Regions from separate parts of the Paenibacillus sp. AD87 genome, predicted to be linked through region 1. Evidence: riboswitches for the same ligand, from Rfam matches in the RefSeq annotation. Region 1 holds a riboswitch; the other holds the start of a gene.
What was found. Region 1 has a riboswitch for cobalamin ahead of metE (5-methyltetrahydropteroyltriglutamate--homocysteine S-methyltransferase). Riboswitches for the same ligand answer to the same signal wherever they lie in the genome.
Positions count from the first base shown of each region.

Region 2: linked by a shared signal. The riboswitch ahead of gpAD87_RS19130 (ABC transporter substrate-binding protein) and the one ahead of metE (5-methyltetrahydropteroyltriglutamate--homocysteine S-methyltransferase) in region 1 are both predicted to bind cobalamin.

Region 1 is NZ_LXQN01000019.1:656,819-660,239, forward strand. It holds gene metE (5-methyltetrahydropteroyltriglutamate--homocysteine S-methyltransferase) at 1-2,215, opposite strand, end outside; cobalamin riboswitch at 2,436-2,633, opposite strand; gene nrdG (anaerobic ribonucleoside-triphosphate reductase activating protein) at 2,890-3,399, opposite strand; gene gpAD87_RS26605 (anaerobic ribonucleoside triphosphate reductase) at 3,396-3,421, opposite strand, start outside.
Region 2 is NZ_LXQN01000007.1:4,334,620-4,338,040, forward strand. It holds gene gpAD87_RS19125 (FecCD family ABC transporter permease) at 1-792, opposite strand, end outside; gene gpAD87_RS19130 (ABC transporter substrate-binding protein) at 789-1,793, opposite strand; cobalamin riboswitch at 2,189-2,336, opposite strand; gene gpAD87_RS19135 (histidine phosphatase family protein) at 2,492-3,139, opposite strand; gene cbiB (adenosylcobinamide-phosphate synthase CbiB) at 3,130-3,421, opposite strand, start outside.

The DNA of each region.
Region 1 (3,421 bases):
CTGGCAGCACTTGAAGTGCACGCTCAATCATATTCAACATCTCGTCCTTGCCTGGAACACGCGGACTGTGGATATCGTATACACCGAGTCCGATGCCTTTGTCATACGTATTCTGCTCGAAGCTGCCTACCAGTTCCCCATGGCTACGGGATGTTTCGATCGAGATCACATCTGCATCCAGGTCGCTGATGGCTTCAATAATATCATCGAACTCGCAGTAGCACATATGGGTATGCACCTGCGTTGTTGGTTTTACGGTAGCAGTAGCTAAACGGAAGGATTCCACGGCCCATTGCAGGTACTCATCCCACTTGCTCCGTTTGAGCGGAAGTCCTTCACGCAGAGCTGGCTCATCGACCTGAATCATCTCAATGCCTGCTTGCTCGAGCGCTTCAACCTCGTCGCGAATGGCGCGAGCAATTTGGTAGGATACTTCACTGCGTGGAATATCCGAGCGGACAAAGGACCAGTTCAGGATCGTTACCGGACCTGTTAGCATGCCTTTCACCGGTTTGCTGGTCAGTGTCTGGGCATAGGCTGTTTCTTTCACCGTCATCGGTTCATTGAACAGTACATCTCCGTAGATTACAGGTGGCTTCACGCAGCGTGAGCCGTAGGACTGTACCCAGCCATTTTTGGTGAAGGCAAATCCGGTCAGCTTCTCACCGAAAAACTCGACCATATCGGTACGTTCGAACTCACCGTGTACCAGCACATCCAGACCGATTTCCTCCTGGATAGTAATCCATTCTTGGATCTGTTCACGCACATAAGCGTCATATTGTTCCGCATTCCACTCCCCTTTACGGAAGAGTGCGCGTGCTTTGCGCACGTCTGCCGTTTGCGGGAAGCTGCCAATGGTTGTTGTTGGCAGCAGCGGGAGCGACCATTTTTGCTGCTGCAATTCGCGTCGCTCCTGGAATGACGCGTTGCGGAGCAACTGCTCGTCAGCGTGCACCCCTGCAGGCGCACCACTCAGGCGTGTCCGTGATTCGGACTCACTCAGCAGGCGCACCGCTTCGGTGCTTGCCTGGGCGCGGCGGCTGGCTTCAGCCAAAGCCGCTGCTTGGTCCGCCTGCTTTGCACCGCCGGACAACAACGTGCCGAGCGTCGCTATTTCCTCCAGCTTCTCGTCGGCAAAGGCCAGGGCATTGCGCAGTACCGGATCAAGCGCGCTCTCCTGAGCGGCAGTAACCGGTACATGCAACAGGCTGCAGGAAGGCTGAATGATCAGCTTGCCTTCGGCTGCGAATTCAGCCACCTGCTCCAGCAGCTTCGCCGTCTCTGCGAGATCGGCACGCCAGATGTTGCGCCCGTCGATGACACCGGCGCCCAACCATTTATCCTGCGGGAAGCCATGCTCCCGCAGGCTGGCGAGGTTGCCTTCATAGCCGTGGACCAAGTCCAGGCCGATTGCGGCTACAGGCAGTGCTGTCACGACCGGATAAGCTTCCACCGATTCGAAGTACGTTTGAAGCAGCAGCTTCAATTCCGGTGCAGCTTGTGCCAAGGCAGCATACACCTGTTGCAGCAAGGCTTCATCTTCGGAAGAGACAGCCAGCGTCAGAGCAGGCTCGTCGATCTGTACCCACTGTACGCCTTCTGCTTGAAGCTCAGACAGAAGCTGGGCGTATACGGGAACGAGGCGTGTGACAATCTCTGCAAAGCGTTCCGCGTCATAGCCTTTGGCGAACCGTACGTACGAGTACGGGCCGACTACAACCGGTTTACCTTCCAGCCCAAGCTCCTGCTTCGCTTCGCGATAGGCGGCAAGGGGTTTATTTTCAAGCAATGCAAATGCAGTATCATTATGAATCTCAGGTACGATGTAGTGATAGTTGGTGTTCAGCCACTTGGTCATCTCACAGGCTGTTGCCTGATCATTACCCCGGGCCATGGCGTAATAAGTAGATACGGATACCGGTCCGCCTGAATGGTTGAAGCGCTCAGGAACGACGCCAAACATCGCCGATACGTCAAGAATATGATCATAGTAGGAGAAGTCGCCCACAGGAATCAGATCGAGCTGCTGTGCTTGCTGTTTCTTCAGATCTTGCAACCGAAGTGTGGTCAACTCCTGATGAAGCGTGGATTCATCGATTCGGCCAGCCCAGAAGGACTCCAGTGCTTTTTTCCATTCGCGTCCCGCACCGATGCGGGGGTAACCAAGGTTGCCTGTCAGTACTTGTGGCTGTTGTTGCTGTGATTGCGACATGTAAAATTCCTCCTCATTTATAATAGGTAAACTCATCAAGTTGAAGCTATTGTGGTGTGTTTCTTTTGAAAGCATCAAAAAAAGGCATTCCTTCCGATTCCATACCCCGAGAAACAGGCATCATGAATGACGACTGTGCACAAAGATAGAATGGGAAAGAACGCCTGCTATATGTAGTTGTAGCGGTTGCTCTAACACCTTCCTATCTTCCGTAGGTCATGCGATGCTGTCGAAACAGGCAGGTCTCCTGGCTTGCGGATCATGGTCATATGCATTCCTTCCCGGTGGTTACACCAGTGGATTATATGCACAGACTCCCCGTATACAGTGGCGGGACCGCGACGGATTTACACCGTGCTTCCCTTTTAAGCCTGACCACGCATGTAGCGCGGTAGGCACCTGTTTCCGTGTGCAGAAATGTGCGTACACATCTCTGGCTATGAAATTGGCGACCAAGCATAGATGATAGATTGTATCATGATGCAATCGTCGTATACTTGCTCTTATGCTACCAATCATAGACGATAACCTAAGGGCTTGCAACATATATCATTAATCCGATCGGAAATAAAAAAGTGCTCTATGAATCCTAGATATATTGGCAGATTTGACTCCTTAAAATGAACCATATCATCGCCCACGCTGTGCTTGATCCCCCTCAAATAAAAAAATCGTTACCATGCATCTAACTGCATGGTAACGATTGTCTGGCCAGCCATTGTTGCTCCCACATTAACGATGCGCTGATTACGACTGCCACGAAAAGGAAGAGACACATCACGTTCAGCTGCGATATAAGGCCCGTCGATAATGACGTCGCATAGCCGGGATAACTCCGCCCGTGACGGGTCTGTAATCAATTCCTCATACACAAACCCCGTGTATGCCCATACAGTCAGATCAGGTCGTGCAGCCCGAAGCTGCCGAACCCAGGAGGAGCATTCTGCCGCAGAGAAAAAAGGATCACCTCCGCATAACGTTACCCCTTCCAGCAAGGGATGAGAGGTTACCTCATGCAAAATCTGCTGCTGCCGCTCCTCCGTAAATGGTTCGCCTGCACGGAAGCTCCATGAGCCGGGGCTAAAGCAGCCCGGACAGGCATGACGGCATCCGCTGATGAACAACACGGCACGCAGGCCAGGCCCCTCACTCACCGATTCCGGAATGTAACCATACAGATTCACCGGTGTTTCACCCGGTCTCTCA
Region 2 (3,421 bases), on a different contig from region 1:
TACGGAGACAGCGCCCGCCGTAAGCAGTGTACCCACAGCTAACACCGACAGCTTCAATCCATCCACCTTAACCCCGATATGAGCAGCCTGTCGTTCCCCCAAGGCAAGCACATTCAACGAACGCGCACGGCTCCAGAGGAAAATCAGCCCCAGTACAAAATACGGGAAAAGGATGGCCGTATACGACCACCCACGCAGTGCCAGACTTCCCATCGTCCAGTATATAATTTCATTGATTGTCTGTTTCGACATGGTCGACAGGAAGGAGACGACTGCTCCCAGGAAACTTTGCATGACTACGCCAGCCAGAATGAGGCTGTGTGTCGGTATTTTGCGTCCCTCACGAGCGAGGGCCAGCACAAACCACAATGTGATTACTCCCGTCAGAAACGCGACCAGTGGCAGAGTCCAGATCCCAATCAGTGCATACTGCAATCCGAAAAAAATCAGAAAAGCCGCACCTACCGATGCACCGGACGATACACCCAGGGTAAACGGATCAGCCAGAGGGTTACGAAGAACCCCCTGGAATCCAGTTCCGGCAATCGCCAGCGATGCACCTACAAGCACGGCAAGCAGTACACGTGGGAATCTGACCTTCCATATAATCTGTTCTGCTGCTGTATTCCAGTCAGGAACAATCCAGTCGCCCAGCCAGGGAATGCGATGAAGCAAAATGCCCGCAATGTCCCGGACAGGCAGGGCAACCGAACCGATGCCCGTGCAGATGAGCACGGTTAACACAAGCAGCACAATTCCGGCCGTTCCGTACACTGCCAGCTTTTTACTCATTTGAACAGATCAGGGTAGATCGCTTTGGCTACTTCTTTCAGACCTTGAGTTACCCGTGGTCCCGGACGGCTCAACAGGTTGGCATCCAATCCGATGACTGCATCGTTTTTCACAGCCGTGATTTGATCCCATCCGCTGCGTGCTTTGATGATTTGATCCAATGTTTTGGAATTTTCATCAATGACATCGTTCGCATACAGAATGACGTCCGGATTAGAAGCAATAATGTTCTCTTCATTAATCTGATTCCAGCCAGTCAAGTCGGAAGCTACGTTGTTTCCTCCGGCCAATGTGATCAATTCATCCATGAATTCGCCTTTACCCACAGTCCAGCCTGGGGAGAACTCAACGTATACTTTTTTCTTCTCTTCCGGTTTAACTGCCTTCACAGCTTCAGTTACATCAGCCACATCCTGTTTCATCTGGGTGGTGATCTCCTGTGCTTTTTCCTGATGATCCGTGATTTTACCAAATGTTTCAATGTTGTTCATCACATCATCCACTGATTTAGGGTCTGTTTTGAAAATGGTGATGCCCAGATCACGCAGTTTCTTCACCGACTCTTCGCTCATCGAGATACCTGTAAATACGATATCTGCTTCAGCTGCAATGATAGACTCTTCATTAGGCTTTGTTATGCCGCCCATTTTTGGTTTCTTTGTTGCTGCTTCCGGATAATCGTCATAGTCGGATACCCCTACGATCTGCTCGTCCAATCCGAGTGCGAACAGGGATTCCGTTTCAGCCGGAGATACGGATACGATTTTGGCTGGTGCTTTGTCAAAGGTAAACGATTCACCCGTAGCATCTGTAACCGTGAGTGGATATTGTGTTTTGAGATCTGTTTTGGCCTGTTCCTGGGATTGCTCCTGTGCAGGTTGCGAGGTTCCTGTACCCTCGTTTGTTGTTGTTGTACCACATCCGGCCAACGTCAGTGCCAGCATCGCTGCGCTCAGAAGTGACGCTACGCCTTTCCATGTCTTGAAATTCATTGTGTTCATTCTCCCCTTCTCTATCCATTCTAGTGAGTAGTGCTCCTGTCCCAATTCCGCTTGAATTTGTGTTCCGATATAAGTTGAACCAATAAAACTTTACACTAGGCCACTACGATTGCAGTACCATCTTCCGATCGCTGTTATCCCCAGATTTTTTTGATCCCCTTTTTGAAAAGGGAAAAATCCGGTGATAAAGGCGAACACCTCGTTTCTTCAGATTGGTTCTGCACTCTTCGTTCTCGTGTAAATATTCGGTTCATCTTATATGAAAAAATAAAATCCCCAATCCTTGGGTCAGGATCAGGGATGACGTCTCGCATGTGGCGATCTGCGCATGATCAGCTTGGCGCTGTAAATGCACAGAGAACTGCCCGAAACGCTGTCCTTTCCTCGAAGGAACACCGGTTTATACGTCCAGGGCAGGTAACCTGACTTACAGGAATTCATCCTGATTTACAGTGGCGGGACCGTGCCGGATTTACACCGGCTTCCCTATTTCACCCGTTTGCCGTTCATGGCCTCATATGAACCCATGAAACATTGCTGCATGCACGCGGGACCCTTGGTCGCTAATTTTGTTCAACCATTCAAGTGAGCATCTTGCATCCTCGGTAGAGCTCATTGCGCCTCCATCCAAAGATGCACTTGCTAAGTCACACTTCTGTTGTGATTATAGGTTATATTGTACATCCTTACAACCCGATTTACGGAAAAGTCAATCTGGTTCCAACCCAGTTGTCCCCATCACCATCCAGCCGGATCTTGATCGCTTGTCCTGGTATCACCTGCGTATCCCAAAATCCTTGATCTGGAATGAGACGTGATACCATATAACGAATAACACCGCCATGTGTAATTACGGCTATCTTTGGCACGTTTAAGCTGCGAGAGTACAGTATTGGTGAAAAGGACAACAGACTCTCTTTCAGAAATGAATCAATCCGCGCAGTAAATGCTGTCCAAGGCTCGCCACTCGGTGGCGTTACCTCCTGGGGCGCATCGATCCAGTCTCGGTACTGCGGATTGTCCTTGAGCTGATCGTAGGTCAACCCCTCCCACTGACCAAAGTCGATCTCCCTTAGTCGGGCATCAAGCTTGGCCTGTCCCATTTGGGACGATGCAATGTGTGAAAGTGTCTGCTGACAACGCAGCATATCACTGCAATACAAGGCGTCGCATGTGATATCGCTACACTGCTCACGCAGCGAAGATAGCTCCTGCTTTGCCTCAGGCAACAGTCCGATGTCAGTATGCCCAAGATACCTTTTTTCCAAGTTCCACGCCGTTGTACCATGACGTATCAAAATAATCTCACGGCTTTGCATGCCACCATGTCCAGCTTCTATCTCCATAACAGTGCACCTCCAGCAGACCATATCCCGAAGGTGACCAACCAACATAATAAAACAAAAGAACCTGCCGACCAGAACATAAGCCGTGTTGTTCGTACAATATCTTCTGCTTCCATCCGTCTTGTAGGCTCGCCCATATATGCGCGAAATGAAGCCACGCCGTGATATACGTTATGTCCACCAAGTCTTATGCCCAGCGCTCCGGCCACCGCTGACTCGGGAAAACCGCTATTTGGGCTTGGGTGAAGTCTTGCATCCCGGGACACCATGCGTGCAGCCCCT